3 linked regions of the Aliamphritea hakodatensis genome follow. The protein of the gene in region 1 interacts with the protein of each later gene in a pairwise test. Links are inferred from orthologs where the notes say so. Each region holds a gene or a part of one and is shown in the gene's direction. Other genes may lie near its edges.

Evidence for each region.
Region 2: the proteins of PCI15_RS06545 (region 1) and mrcB interact in binary tests that used the Escherichia coli proteins (3 or more experiments, as listed by UniProt). The link is inferred for Aliamphritea hakodatensis from one-to-one orthologs.
Region 3: the proteins of PCI15_RS06545 (region 1) and mtgA interact in binary tests that used the Escherichia coli proteins (3 or more experiments, as listed by UniProt). The link is inferred for Aliamphritea hakodatensis from one-to-one orthologs.

The regions. Positions count from the first base shown.
Region 1 is NZ_AP025281.1:1,433,150-1,437,892, forward strand. Bases 1-2,971 are described here. They hold PCI15_RS06545 (peptidoglycan D,D-transpeptidase FtsI family protein), read left to right. Parts: upstream 1-594; coding sequence 595-2,349; downstream 2,350-2,971. Other genes in these bases: rsmH (16S rRNA (cytosine(1402)-N(4))-methyltransferase RsmH), read left to right, coding at 1-237; ftsL (cell division protein FtsL), read left to right, coding at 240-605; PCI15_RS06550 (UDP-N-acetylmuramoyl-L-alanyl-D-glutamate--2,6-diaminopimelate ligase), read left to right, coding at 2,346-2,971. Outside these bases: more of PCI15_RS06550, read left to right, coding at 2,972-3,866; PCI15_RS06555 (UDP-N-acetylmuramoyl-tripeptide--D-alanyl-D-alanine ligase), read left to right, coding at 3,863-4,743. UniProt on the Escherichia coli protein: Essential cell division protein that catalyzes cross-linking of the peptidoglycan cell wall at the division septum. Required for localization of FtsN.
Region 2 is NZ_AP025281.1:850,084-855,225, forward strand. Bases 1,147-4,180 are described here. They hold mrcB (penicillin-binding protein 1B), read left to right. Parts: upstream 1,147-1,509; coding sequence 1,510-3,852; downstream 3,853-4,180. Other genes in these bases: PCI15_RS03835 (Rieske (2Fe-2S) protein), read right to left, coding at 1,147-1,304; PCI15_RS03845 (hypothetical protein), read right to left, coding at 3,908-4,180. Also shown: DNA/RNA nuclease SfsA, read left to right, coding at 1-44; PCI15_RS03825 (YeeE/YedE family protein), read left to right, coding at 124-546; PCI15_RS03830 (YeeE/YedE family protein), read left to right, coding at 548-1,018; more of PCI15_RS03835, read right to left, coding at 984-1,146; more of PCI15_RS03845, read right to left, coding at 4,181-4,270; PCI15_RS03850 (c-type cytochrome), read left to right, coding at 4,465-4,899; PCI15_RS03855 (cbb3-type cytochrome c oxidase subunit I), read left to right, coding at 4,909-5,142. UniProt on the Escherichia coli protein: Cell wall formation. Synthesis of cross-linked peptidoglycan from the lipid intermediates.
Region 3 is NZ_AP025281.1:2,734,230-2,739,146, reverse strand. Bases 775-3,583 are described here. They hold mtgA (monofunctional biosynthetic peptidoglycan transglycosylase), read left to right. Parts: upstream 775-1,716; coding sequence 1,717-2,451; downstream 2,452-3,583. Other genes in these bases: katG (catalase/peroxidase HPI), read left to right, coding at 3,052-3,583; PCI15_RS12650 (DUF2750 domain-containing protein), read right to left, coding at 2,483-2,842; PCI15_RS12660 (DMT family transporter), read left to right, coding at 775-1,638. In the rest of the region: PCI15_RS12665 (insulinase family protein), read left to right, coding at 1-691; more of PCI15_RS12660, read left to right, coding at 760-774; more of katG, read left to right, coding at 3,584-4,917. UniProt on the Escherichia coli protein: Peptidoglycan polymerase that catalyzes glycan chain elongation from lipid-linked precursors. May play a role in peptidoglycan assembly during cell division in collaboration with other cell division proteins.

The DNA.
Region 1 (4,743 bases):
GGTGGCCGTCTGGTGGTTATCAGCTTCCACTCTCTTGAAGACCGGATTGTGAAACGGTTTATCCGTCATCATGTGAAGGGCGATGAGCATTTGCCGCCGGGGATTCCGTTCACCGATGACATGCTGAATAAGCGTCTGAAAGCTGTTACTAAGGCGGTGAAGGCGAGCCGTAAAGAGGTTGATGATAACCCGCGTTCGCGCAGTGCTGTGATGCGTGCGGCGGTGAAACTGAAGTGAAAGTGAGCTGGCCTGCCTGGTTGCAGTTAGGGGTTGCAACAGTGCATGAACAGGAGGGTGAAAGTTTTCGCCCTGCCGTGCTGCTGAAGGCCAGTGATCTGTATGTGAAAGCGATGGTGTTACTGGTACTGGTGAGCAGCATTGTCGTATCGGCACTGGTAGTGATTTACACCGCCTATCAGTACCGGCTCAATTTTAACCATCAGCAACAGTTAGTACAGCAATGGGATGAGTTGCAGGTGGAGTGGGGGCAATTACTGCTCGAACAGGGTGCGCTGGCAGCGAACAGCCGGGTTGAGAATCTGGCAACTAAAAAGCTGGCGATGCAGATACCGGCAAGAATAGAGGTTATACGTGATGAGCGCTAAAACCGTAGCAGACAGTCAGGATAAGCAGGAGGCATCTCAGGATGTCGCCGGCATCCAGACGCATGCAGCACGGGGATGGCGTTTGTGGCTGGTCTTGCTGTTGTTATTGCTGATTGCCGGTTTTATTGTCGGCAAGATGGTTTCACTGAATGTGCAGGACCAGGCGTTTTTACAGAAACAGGGGGATTCCCGGGTGCTGCGCACAACGGCTATACCGGCACACCGTGGGGTCATTACCGACCGTAATGGTGAGCCGTTGTCAGTCAGTGCACCGGTTGCCACTGTATGGGTTAACCCTAAAGAGTTTGAAGCGGAGAATCCTGCAGTCGGAAAACTTGCCGGTTTGCTTGGATTTAATCCCGCTGAAGTGAAGGAAAAGATCGCCCGGTACCGGAATAAACAGTTTTTGTATCTGAAGCGGCAGATAACACCTGATCTGGCAGAAAGTGTAGAGGCGCTGCGCATTAAAGGCCTTTATGTTGACCGCGAATATAAGCGCTATTATCCGGCCTCCGAAGTGACTGCCCACCTGGTGGGCTTTACTAATTTAGACGGCGTTGGTCAGGAAGGGCTTGAGCTGGCGTTTGAAGACTGGCTTAAAGGTGTGCCGGGTAAAAAACTGGTTATGCGGGATCTGCTGGGGCGAACCATTAAGCATATTCGCCAAGTGGAAGACGTGGTGCAGGGTAAAGATCTGCAGCTGAGTATTGATTTAAGGCTGCAGTATCTGGCTTACCGTGAGCTGAAAGCTGCCGTGAGTGCGCATCAAGCGGACTCAGGTGCGCTGGTGATGCTGGATGCCAACAGCGGAGAGGTGCTGGCGATGGTGAATCAGCCGTCGTTTAACCCGAATGATCGGGCAAACCTGATTCCGGCGATGCTCCGTAACCGGGCGATCACTGACATTTTTGAGCCGGGCTCTACTATGAAACCCCTGACGGTTGCTGCAGCACTGATGAGCGGCCAGTACACGACTGACAGTGTGGTGGATACCGCACCGGGCTTTATCCGGGTAAGAGGCCGTACCATCCGGGATCACCGTAATTACGGTGAGCTGGATATGACCAAAATCATTACTAAATCCAGCAATGTGGGCGTGACTAAGCTGGCCCTGAGCATGCATGAAGATGCCGTGCGGAATGTGTTTTACAACCTTGGTCTGGGGCAATCCACCAACAGTGGGTTTCCAGGGGAACAGACCGGGGTTTTACCTTACGTAGAGAAAAAACGTGTTGTTGAGCGGGCCACTATGTCTTATGGCTATGGATTATCTGCCACGCCTTTGCAGGTCGCGCAGGCGTATCTGCCTTTTGCCAATAAAGGTGTGATGCCAACAGTGTCTTTACTGAAAATTGATAAGCCGGACAGCAGGGTACGGGTAATGCCTGAAGACATTGCGGACACTGTCCTTGGCATGATGGAAACCGTGACAAATAAAGGCGGCACCGGTACTCAGGCGGCGGTTGACGGTTACCGGGTAGCCGGTAAAACGGGTACGGCCCATAAAGCTGCCAGCGGTGGTTATAAGGAAGATCAGTATATTTCAGTGTTTGCAGGGATCGCACCGGTCAGTGATCCGCGGATTATTACAGTGGTTATGATTGATAACCCTAAAGGGCAGGAATATTACGGGGGGGAAGTTGCAGCTCCCGTGTTTGCCCGGGTTGTGGGTGGCGCGCTGCGCAGTTTGAATGTTGCTCCGGATAAGTTGGCCGAGGGCGAAACCCAGGTGGTAATGAAATGACAGGTTTGGGAACGGGGAAACAACTAGCTGATCTGCTGGCAGTAGGGGCTGCCGGCAGTCAGTTAGCCCCACTTATTCATGGTACTGATCTGAATGATGTGCAGATCAGTGCCCTGACGCTGGACAGCCGTACTGTGCAGCCGGGCATGTTATTTTTTGCCCGTTCCGGCGTTGCCCACAGGGGTTGTGATTTTATTCTTGATGCGCAGGCAAAAGGTGCTGCTGCTGTGGTTGTGTCTGCTGCCGACTGGCAGGCAGGCTTTACGGGGCAGGATCAGGTTACTGTGCCTGTTATTCAGGCGGATGATATTGATGCGGCCACCGGTGCGCTGGCCGCAGCATTTTATGGCCGGCCCGGTGAACAGTTAAAAGTCATTGGTGTGACCGGTACGAACGGCAAAACGTCCTGCGCGCATTATATTGCGCAGGGGCTGAACGCCTTAGGGGAAAAAACGGCTCTGATCGGTACGGTTGGCAACGGCCTGCTCGATGACTTAAAGCCGGCCACGCATACCACGCCGGATGCGGTCAGCCTGCATGCTTTACTGGCCGGGTTTGTGGCCGGCGGTGCGACCGCGGTCGTGATGGAAGTATCCAGTCATGCGCTTGATCAGCAACGGGTTGCGGGGCTGGCATTTGATGTGGCGGCGTTTACGAACTTATCCCGCGATCATCTGGATTATCACGGCGATATGCAGGGATATTTTGCAGCCAAGGCCCGTTTATTTACTGAACTGAACGTGCCCGGTCAGGTCATTAATCTGGATGATGAATATGGTCGCCAGCTGAAGGCGTTGGCCAATGGCAGATCGGTGACCACTTTTGGTGAAAGTGCTGATGCTGCAGTGATGGCTTCAGAGGTCGTGCTGAACAGCCACGGCATCGCAGCCGAGCTTACCACCCCGTGGGGGGCCTTGTCGGTTAAGTCACCACTGCTGGGACGTTTTAACCTCAGCAATCTGCTGCTGACCATCGGGGTGCTGGGTGAGCTGAGCTTTACCGCCAACCAGATTGAAGCCGCTATTGCCGGCATTCATGCGGTGCCGGGGCGGATGCAGGCTGTGCAGAATGAGCAGCCACTGGTGCTGGTGGATTATGCCCATACGCCGGATGCGCTGGAAAAAGCATTGCAGGCGGTGGTGGATTACTGTCGGGGTGATCTGGTGTGTGTCTTTGGCTGTGGCGGTGACCGTGATAACGGCAAACGGCCGCAGATGGCAAAAGTGGCCGAGTCACTGGCAGATAAACTGGTGGTTACCAGTGATAACCCCCGTACAGAAGAACCGGAAAGCATTATCGATATGGTGGTTGCCGGTTTGCAGCAGGATACTGCCTTTACCCGTATTGCGGATCGCCGGGAAGCAATCGAACACGCGGTTGCGTCCCTTCAGCAGAACGATATTTTGCTGATCGCCGGTAAAGGTCATGAAGATTATCAGGAAGTAAATGGCGTACGTTTACCCTTTGATGATGTGAAGGTCGCCCGTCACGCACTGAATCTGAGAGACACATTATGAATGGCCCTTTTTCACTGGATCAGCTGCAGCAGGCTTTGTGTGCAGAGGTTATTAATGCCGCTGATGTGCAGGTCACCGGAGTAAGCACGGATACCCGCCAGTTACAGGACGGTGATCTGTTTCTGGCGATTAAAGGCCCGAATTTTGATGCCCACAGTCTGGTCGCTCAGGCGGCTGAACAAGGTGCGCGGGCGCTGGTGGTAGAGCATCCGGTGGAGTCTGATTTACCTCAGCTGATCGTTAAAGACAGCCGTCTGGCACTGGGCGATCTGGGCGCATTTAACCGCAGTTTCTTCTCCGGGAGCGTCTTTGCGATTACCGGCAGTAGCGGGAAAACCACCGTTAAAGAAATGCTGGCGGCTATTAACAGCCAGCGGGGGCAGACACTGGCGACCCGGGGCAATCTGAATAATGAAATTGGTGTGCCGCTGACGCTGTTGCGTCTGGGGGCTGAAGACCAGTTTGCCGTCATCGAAATGGGGGCCAGCGGTCCGCACGAGATTGATTACAGTGTCGGGCTGACAAAGCCCCGTGTGGCGCTGCTGAATAATGCCCTGGCGGCTCATCTGGAAGGGTTCGGCAGCCTTGAAGGTGTAGTGCATGCCAAGGCCGAGATTTTTAACGGATTAGATGCTGACGGGGTTGGCATCATTAATCGGGATGATCCGCACTTCAGTGTCTGGAACGGCATGCTTAAAGCGCAGCCTCATCTGAGCTTCGGTTTACATCCTGAGGCGGATGTAACCGCCACGGATATTACCCGGCAGGCGAACGGTTGTTACCGGTTCATGCTGCAGTTTAAAGGTCAGCAGCAAGAGATTCAGCTGGCGATGCTGGGACGTCACAATGTCAATAATGCACTGGCGGCTGCGGCGGC
Region 2 (5,142 bases), 580 kb from region 1 along the record:
CGGAGGAGGTAACACTGGTGCGGCAGTTACCGGTGATGCTCTGACTTGTATTAGCCTTGATTAAATTAGTAATTGCTAATATTGTTGCGTCTTTATATGTATATGATGGCAAAGGGGCAATAAATGACCAGTATGGCGATACCGGCGCTGGCCGGTGGGTTACTGATAGGTTTATGCGCGGTACTTATGATGGCCTGGCTGGGCCGCGTTGCAGGTATCAGCGGTATCTTCTGGCAGGCTGTTAGCCGGCCTGCTCTTTTTTCCGGAGGCGCGTGGCGCCTTTTCTTTCTGATCGGTTTGCTAACTGGCGCCTGGGCTGTGCACCGGGTAAGCGGGCTGGCACTGCCGGTACTGCCTGAGGTGGTTGGCTGGCAGATTATTCTGGCGGGGTTGCTGGTGGGCTTCGGTGCCCGTTTAGGATCAGGCTGTACCAGCGGGCACGGTGTCTGCGGGATTGGTCGCTTGTCACTGCGCTCACTGGTGGCCACCTGTGTATTTGTTCTGGTGGCGATGCTGACCGTCTTTGTCATGAAGCAGGGAGGCTGACATGAGCAGGTTAACGGAATGTTCGCTGGCACTGTTTTGTGGCGGATTGTTCGGTATGGGGCTGGCGCTGTCAGGTATGACTGACCCGGCAAACATTATCGGCTTTCTGGATGTGACCGGCGCCTGGAACCCCCAGCTTGTGTTTGTGCTGGCAGCAGCCGTTGGCACTTCTGTTGCGGGTTTTTTCTGGTTGGGAAAGCGCTCCCGACCGGTGTTTGCTTTGCGTTTCCGCTGGCCGGAAGCGTCCGGAATTGATATTCGGTTGTTAAGCGGCGCAGTGCTCTTTGGTGTTGGCTGGGGGCTGTATGGGTACTGTCCGGGACCAGCGCTGGCAGCGCTGGTATACGGACAAAGTCAGACAGTTATCTTTGTGGTGTCTATGCTGGCAGGTATGGCGATTTGTCAGCTGTTCACCGGCCAGAAAAGCGCCGCCGGCGTCAGTTCGGAGCAATGCACAGCTGACCGTCGATAACTTTGAAGTTTACCGGCTCAAGGGACGTCCCGTTACAGGGGCCGGCAATGCACAGACCCGCATCTATGGTAAATAATGCACCATGGGTGGCGCACTGAATAAACTGTTTTTCAGGGTCCAGAAAGGTATCGGGCATCCATTCCAGCGGGACACCCCGGTGGGGGCAACGGTTCTCATAAACGTAGAGCTGATCGTTTTTACGGACTGCGAAAATGCCCCTGCCATCAATTTCAAAGCCTTTGCTTTGCTGTTCGGTTATCTCACTGGCGGGACAGAGGGGCAGCATAGGGAATTCTCCGTTAAAAATTGTGTCTATCTTATCCGTCAGTGACGTGCTGAACAAAAGTTATTATTTGCTCAGAACATATTCAGGCAACAATTTACACAATACCGGGGTCTGATAAACTCGCGTTTCATTCTTAACCTGCAGTGTTTTTCACGTGTTTACCGTTGCAGGCTCTTTGTTCTTATTTCAGGATTCTTAAGTATCTATGGCCAAAAAAGCAGCGACTAAGCGTAAGTCGCGAAACTCAAAGTCTAAAGCGGCTAAACCTTCGTGGTTACGGCGGCTTTTTTGGCTGTTCTTTAAACTGGGATTGTTATTCAGTGTATTTGCTGCAATCGGTCTGGTGTATCTGGATATTCAGATTCGGGCTAAGTTTGAGGGCAAACGCTGGGCGCTGCCGGCCAAGGTGTATGCCCGCCCGCTGGAGCTGTATCCGGGGCAGGTACTGAGCCGTGAAAGCCTTAAGCTGGAACTTAAGGGGCTGGGTTATAAGTTTCAGGCCCGGGCCAGTCAGCCTGGCACGGTAGAGTGGGCCAGCCGTCGGGCACGGATTTATTCCCGGGGCTTTGATTTCGTTGACGGTCTGGAGCCAAGCCGGCGTTTGCTGGTGGATTTTTCCGGTGATACGGTCAGCCGGATTCGGGACGATGCCGGGCGGAATATTAATCTGGCACGTCTGGAGCCAATTCAGATTGGCGGTATTTATCCGAAGTCTAATGAAGACCGGGATCTGTTGCAGATCGAGCAGGCACCGCCTTATCTGATAGACGCGCTGGTGGCCATCGAAGACCGGGATTATTACTCCCACTACGGGGTTTCGCCGAAGGGGATCGCCCGGGCCATGTGGGTGAATGTTAAAGCCGGTCGGATTGTTCAGGGGGGCAGTACGCTCACCCAGCAGCTGATTAAAAACTTTTATCTGACATCCGACCGTTCCTTTGTCCGGAAACTGTTGGAAATTCCGATGGCATTTTTGCTGGACCGCCACTACAGCAAAGATGAAATTCTGGAAGCATATCTGAATGAAGTGTATCTGGGACAGAAGGGGAACCGTGCGATTCACGGGTTCGGACTGGCCAGTCAGTATTTCTTTGCGCAGCCGATTCAGGAACTGAAGTTACATCAGGTTGCATTGCTGGCCGCGATGGTGAAAGGGCCATCTTATTATGATCCGCGGCGCAATCCTGCCCGGGCGAAAAAGCGCCGGGATCTGGTGTTAAAGGTGCTGCAGGATCAGGGCACCATTACCGCCAAGCAACGTCATCAGGCGCAGCAGCAGCCGCTGACTGTGGTGAAGCAGAAAAGCCTGCACCGCGGGGCTTATCCGGCGTATCTGGATCTGGTGAAACGCCAGTTACGGGAAGAATATCCAGATGAAGTGCTCAGCAGTGACGGGCTGCGGATTTTTACCGCGCTGGACCCTGTGGTTCAGGCCAATGCTGAGCAAAGTCTGGTATCCAGTGTGAAGGGGCTGACCAAGCGTTACGGAAAAAAAGTGGCCAAGCTGCAGGGCGGTATGGTGGTCAGTAATCCTTACAGCGGTGAGGTGCTGGCGGTGGTCGGCGGTAAGAATACCCGCTATCAGGGATTTAACCGTGCCATCGATGCGATCCGCCCGGTGGGGTCTCTGATCAAGCCGGCGGTGTATCTGACAGCGCTGGAAAAAGGCTACACCCTGGCGTCCCTGCTGGAAGACGAGCCGTTGACGATTGAATTACCCGATGGCCCCTGGTCGCCGAAAAACTATGACCGTAAGAGCCACGGGCCGGTGCCACTGTATTATTCACTGGCTAAATCCTATAACCAGTCCACGGTGCGGCTGGGGATGGATGTTGGCGTGGATGAGGTGCTGGATACTCTGCGCCGCTTAGGGTTTAACCGGGATATACCCGCCTATCCGTCATTGTTCCTGGGGGCCGTGGCGATGTCACCTATTGAAGTGGCGCAGATCTATCAGACCATTGCCGGTAATGGTTTCCAGCTGCCGCTGCGGGCGATCCGTATGGTGGCTGATGCGGAAAATCAGGAGCTGTCCCGTTATCCGCTGGTGGTACAGCAAACGGTGAATGCCGGGCCGATGTATCAGTTGCAGTTTGCCCTGCAGCAGGTAGGGCATATCGGCACTGCCCGTTCAGCCTATGCCAGCCTGCCTCAAAGTCTGAATCTGGCCGGCAAAACAGGCACCACCAACGATCAGCGTGACAGCTGGTTTGCAGGCTTTACCGGTGACCGGCTGGCGGTTGTCTGGCTGGGAGCTGACGATAACAGCACCTTGCCGTTAACCGGCAGCAGCGGTGCGCTGAAAACCTGGATTGAACTGATGAAGCGGGAACGCCCGCAGCCTCTGATTCTGGATCAGCCCGCAGAAGTTGAGTACTTGTGGGTAGATGAGCTGACCGGCCTGGGGTCAGCCGAAGAGTGTGGCGGGGTACAGTTGCCTTTCCTGCTGGAAAACGAACCTCAGGAGTATATTCCATGTGCTGCAGCGTACGCGCCGGGCTATGTGGAAGATGAACCGCTGGACTGGCTGAAAAAGTGGTTCCGCTAATCCTGTCAGTTTAACGGCTTCAGTGGCCGGGCCGGACGCAATGTCCGCCCGGCCTTTATCCGTGTTTCCCCACGTATTTCCCGCTCATGGCTCTGGCCAGACAAAATATCCCCCACAGAACACAAAACGTATGGCTGGTGATGGCATAGAGCAGCACCATGCTGATCCCCGTTGCGCTGTGAGAAAACAGCAGCCAGAGTGCAGCGCTGCCGCCGGCGATGACCAGAATCGCAATCAGACTGGCGTTAATGGCCAGACGCAGGTGATAGACCGCCAGTGGCGGACTGCTCGCGGCATAGCGGCTGCGCATCCAGATAAGTGCTCCCAGCGCGATGCCCGGCAGTAACAGCAGGTTCACCAGATACATCATTGCGGCAATGCTGGCCAACTGATGTCCGTTATTTTGAGCTTTTTGCATCGGTCTCCCTCCCCTTTTCAGTATACCTATTAGCCGTTAGTACTGTTTGTAACGCATAAGTTTTTTTCAACACTTGATAAAGGTCAAGGTGGCCGAAGTGGTGCAATAGGAGAATGCGGACTCGTAGTGGTTACTGGGGCTAATTCACTGTTTTCAGTGCGTTAGTTAAAGGTGCAAAGGGTGGAGATACCTTTATGAATGAAACATTTACAAAATCAATGGCGAGGAACATCTTCTTTGGCGGAAGTATGTTCTTCTTTTTGCTGTTGGTCGGTTTATCTGCGGATACCGTGCAACGGCTACCCGAAAGGGATAACCGCGAAAACCTGACGGCGCAGGTGGCACTGGGCAAAAAAGTCTGGGAAGACAATAACTGCCTGGGCTGTCATACCCTGTTAGGCGAGGGCGCTTATTTTGCACCAGAGCTGGGCAACGTGTATGTCCGCTACGGTAACAGCAAAGAAGCGATCAAGGGCTTTATTACAAGCCGTCCTGTCGATGGTATTCCTGGGCGTCGCAGTATGCCTCAGTTCAACATGTCCGAAGAAGAACTCGACGCAATTGCTGAGTTCCTCAAGTACATGTCTGAGATAGACACCAATGACTGGCCACCTAATGTTCAAGGGTAAGGGACGATTATGAAGTATCAATCTCAAAGTGTAGCCAAACCGTATTTTATTGCGGCAATTGGCCTGTTCGTCGGACAGATCCTGTTCGGCCTGATTATGGGGCTTCAGTATGTGATCGGTGATTTCCTGTTCCCGGAAATTCCGTTCAACGTGGCCCGTATGGTACACACCAACTTACTGATCGTTTGGTTGCTGTTCGGCTTTATGGGGTCCACCTATTACATGGTGCCTGAAGAGTCTAAA
Region 3 (4,917 bases), 1.3 Mb from region 1 along the record:
CCGCTTCCTGCTGGTTGCTGAGCCGGAGCATGAAGCGGAGCTGGTTGCTGATTTGTGTGAACGCTGGCAGGGCCATGAATCCCGCAATTTTGCGCCACTGGCGCTGGCAGAAACCCGTCAGGTGGTTAAACAGGCATGGACCACCAGCACCCAGGTGAACTTCGCTGCCAAAGCCTATGCCACCGTTGCGGTTGAGCATCCGGATGCTGCCCCGTTAACCGTACTGGGTGACTTCCTGCGTAACGGCTTCCTGCACCGGGCAATCCGTGAGCAGGGTGGTGCGTATGGCAGCGGTGCCGGTCAGGATTCTGCCGATGCGGTATTCCGTTTCTTCTCGTACCGTGACCCGCGTCTGAGTGAAACACTGGATGATTTTGACGCTTCCCTGCAATGGCTGGCAGACAATGACCACGATGAGCAGAAGCTGGAAGAAGCGGTGCTGGGGATTGTCAGCAGCATCGATAAGCCAGGTTCTCCGGCGGGTGAAGCCAAACAGGCATATCACAGTGAGTTGTTTGGCCGTACACCGGAACAGCGCAAAGCCTTCCGTCAGCGTATTCTGGAGGTCAGCATTGCCGATCTGAAACGGGTAGCTGCTGAGTATCTGCAACCTGAAAAGGCCAGTGTGGCAGTGGTTACCAATCCGAGCGGTGCGGAGCAACTCAAAGGCTTTGACGTTATCAGCATCTGATAACCGCTGCGTCCGAATCAAGGCACTGATGTTCTCAGTGCCTTTCTTTTTTCTGCAAAGTGAAACCTATGTCCGTCAGTCGTGTGATTGAAAGCAAGGGAAGCATTTATCAGGGCGCTGCGCTGATACTTATATCTGAACTGTTTCTGGTGGGTTCAGGCATGGCCATCAAGCAGATCGGTGATCAGTTACCGGTAGAGATGATTGTGTTTTTCCGTAACCTGCTGGGGGTCATGCTGTTATTGCCCTGGTTGCTCAATAACGGACTCAGTGCCATCCGTACCAGCCGTTTGCATCTGCACTTTATGCGGGCCGGCGTGGGGGTGGTTGCGATGGGGTGCCTGTTTTATACCTGGGGGCATTTGCCACTGGCACAGGCTGCATTGCTAAAGCAGACAGCGCCTTTCTTTATGCCGGTGCTGGCGTTCTTCTGGCTTGGGGAGCGGGTTGGCTGGCTGGTTAAGGTTTCCATTGTCATCGGTTTTAGCGGTGTCTATCTGATCCTGAATCCTCAGGAGGGGGCGTTTAACTGGGTGGTTCTGGTCGCGCTTTGTGGTGCATCTCTCGGCGCGCTGGCCAAGGTGACGGTGCGTAATCTGCGCAGTACTGAACCTGCCCGGCGGATTGTATTTTATTTTGCCTTCTTCAGTACACTGATTGCCTTTGTGCCTGCGGTTATCGGCTGGCAGCCGCTGACCTGGCCGTTATTTGGGCTCTTGGTGATAGTGGCGGCCTGTTCAACACTGGCGCAACTGTTGCTCAGTAAAGCCTACGGGATGGCGCCTGCAGGACAGCTGGGGCCTTTCACCTATGGCTCAGTCGCATTCGCGGTATTGCTTGGCTGGTTTATCTGGGATGAGGTGCTGGCAACCCATACCTGGATCGGGATCGGTCTGATTTGCGGCGCGGGTCTGGTGGCTATGCTGGGTAAAGCCCGGTCTGCCTGACCGGAATTCACTTTCTGTATGACGTATAAGCCGGTATGATGGCGATTTTTTGTACAGCAGTCAGGTAGGTTTATCGCCGTGTGGTTAGCAGGTTCAGGTATCAGAAAGCGGATTCAGCACGTCAGGTTACGCCTTAAGCGTTGGGTTCTGGGTATGCTGCTGATGGTGTGTCTGTTGCCGTTTGCGCTGGTTGCCAGTGTGAAGTTTATTGATCCGCCGGTCTGGTCCTGGCAATTCCAGCGCTGGATCGATACTCCGGATCAGTATCCTGAAACGGTGCTGCACCAGTGGGTTGATCTGGCGGATATCTCCGACAATATGCAGCTGGCGGTAATTGCCAGTGAAGATCAGTTATTTCCCGAACATGACGGGCTGGACTGGGATTCTATCGATAAAGCGCTGGCCGACCGTAAGGCGGGTAAGCGTACCCGCGGGGCCAGTACGATCACGCAGCAAACGGTGAAGAATCTGTTTCTCTGGCCGGCAAAGAGTTATGTGCGTAAAGGGCTTGAGGCCGGGCTGGCGGTTATCATGGATGCCATGTGTGATAAGCAGCGGATTCTTGAGCTTTACCTGAATATTGTAGAATTCGGGCCGGGTATCTATGGTGTGGAGGCTGCCAGCCAGCACTTCTTCAGCCGTTCAGCTAAGCAGTTAACAGCCCGTCAGGCGGCGTTGCTGGCCAGTGTGTTGCCGAATCCTTACCGCTTTAATGTCTCGGCCCCGAGCGATTATATGCAACAGCGGGTGCGCTGGATCATGCGGCAAATGCGGCAGCTTGGGGTTGCCACGGTAGCCGGTTTGCAGCGCTGAGCCGGCTATTTCATGGGCAGGAAAGCGGTGGTTACGAATTCGCTTTCTTAATTGCTTTTCTCAGGTCTGCATCCAGATCTTCCGGGTGAATTACCAGACCGTCCTGATTTTCTTTCGGTGATACAACCACACAGAACTCATCTTCTTCCAGACCGGCAGTCCAGCGGTGCTGCCAGACTTTCAGTGGGATGGCTTCCGGTTCACAGTCTTTCCATTCGTCGCTGATCCAGGCGGCAGCTTCTGCTTCGCTGGCCCATACCGGCACACAGTCTTCGTCGTCAGTGTTGAGCATTACGCTGCCGTGCTGATCGGTAAGAATCCAGACTTCCTTCTGGTTGGCAACGGCGCTGAGAAAGGCGTTGTAATCCTGGTCGTTGTTTTGCTGGGTCATAATTTTTCACTGAGTTTGAAGATAAGAGGCGCGCATACTGCCCGGCTTTGGTAGCCGGGTCAATCACTCCTGTAGCCCGTCTATTTATAAAAAACTATTAAATATAGAAAATTAATTAATTATCCGTAATCGCCATCTGTTTCTATAGTTTCATTACTCCCGTACTGAGCATAGCGGGGAGATTCCAATAATGACAGGAGATCAGGCCGATGAGTGAACAAGGTAAATGCCCCGTAATGCACGGGGCAAATAAGCAAATGGCGACCGGCAGTACCGCTAACCGTCACTGGTGGCCCAACCAGCTGAACCTTAAGATTCTGAGTCAGAATACGGCGCAAGTAAGCCCGATGGATAAAGGCTTTGATTACGCCAAAGCGTTCAGTGCACTGGACCTTGATGCGCTGGCAAAGGACGTGGATGCCCTCATGACGGATTCGCAGGATTGGTGGCCCGCGGATTACGGGCATTACGGTCCGTTATTTATCCGTATGGCCTGGCACAGCGCGGGTACTTACCGGACTCATGATGGACGGGGGGGCGCCGGTACCGGATCGCAGCGTTTTGCACCGCTGAACAGCTGGCCGGATAACGGTAACCTGGATAAAGCCCGGCGTTTACTCTGGCCAGTAAAGCAAAAGTACGGTGAGGCTATTTCCTGGGCGGATCTGATGATTTTTGCCGGTAACCGGGCACTGGAAACCATGGGGCTGAAGACCTTTGGCTTTGCCGGCGGCCGTGAAGATATCTGGGAGCCGGAGGAAGATATTTACTGGGGGCCTGAAACTGAGTGGCTAGGGGATCAGCGTTACAGCGGTGACCGCGCGCTGGACAATCCGCTGGGGGCGGTACAGATGGGGTTGATTTACGTTAACCCTGAAGGCCCGAATGGTAATCCTGATCCGCTGGCATCTGCCCGTGACATCCGGGAAACTTTTGCCCGGATGGCCATGAATGATGAAGAAACCGTAGCGCTGGTGGCCGGCGGCCATACTTTCGGTAAAGCACACGGGGCCGGTGACCCTTCTCATGTGGGGGCCGAGCCTGAAGCGGCAGCTATTGAGGAGCAGGGACTGGGCTGGAAAAATACCATGGGCAGCGGTAAGGGTGGTGATGCCATTACCAGCGGTATTGAAGGGGCATGGACCAGTAACCCGGTACAGTGGGATAACGGTTTCTTTGATGCGTTATTAGGCTATGAGTGGGAGCTGACCAAGAGTCCTGCCGGTGCCCATCAGTGGACGCCGACTGCAGCGTCACAGTCTTCCGGTGCGCCGGCGGCCCATGATGCTGATCGCCGGGAGCCGCTGATGATGACCACCGCTGATATGGCGTTAAAACTGGATCCGGTGTACGGACCGATTTCACAGCGTTTCCATCAGCACCCTGAAGAATTGGCGGAAGCATTTTCCAGAGCCTGGTTTAAGCTGACGCACCGGGACATGGGGCCGTACGTGCGTGGTCTGGGGGCGATGGTGCCGGCAGAACCACAGTTATGGCAGGATCCTGTACCTGAGGTGTCTCATCCGCTGATTGATGAAGAGGATGCGCAGAACATCAAAGCGGAGATCCTGGCGACCGGGTTAACCCTTTCTCAGCTGGTATCGACCGCATGGGCGTCGGCTGCCACGTTCCGCGGCAGCGATATGCGCGGTGGCGCGAACGGCGCACGGTTGCGTCTGGCACCGCAGAAAGACTGGAGTGTGAATAATCCCGCTCAGTTGGAGGGTGTGCTGCAGTCGCTGGTCAGTGTGCAGCAGGCGTTTAACTGCTCACTGGCTAATGACAAACAGGTATCTCTGGCGGATGTGATTGTGCTTGGTGGCGCAGCAGCCATTGAGCAGGCTGCCGGAAACGCTGGTTTTGCTGTCAGCGTACCTTTTAATCCGGGCCGTACCGATGCGACGCAGGAGCAGACTGACATTGAATCATTCAGTGCGCTGGAGCCGGTTGCTGACGGATTCCGTAACTTTGCCGTGCCTAACCATGTGCGTCCGGCGGCTGAACTGCTGGTGGATAAAGCGCAGCTGCTTACCCTGACAGCACCGGAAATGACGGTTCTTGTCGGTGGTATGCGC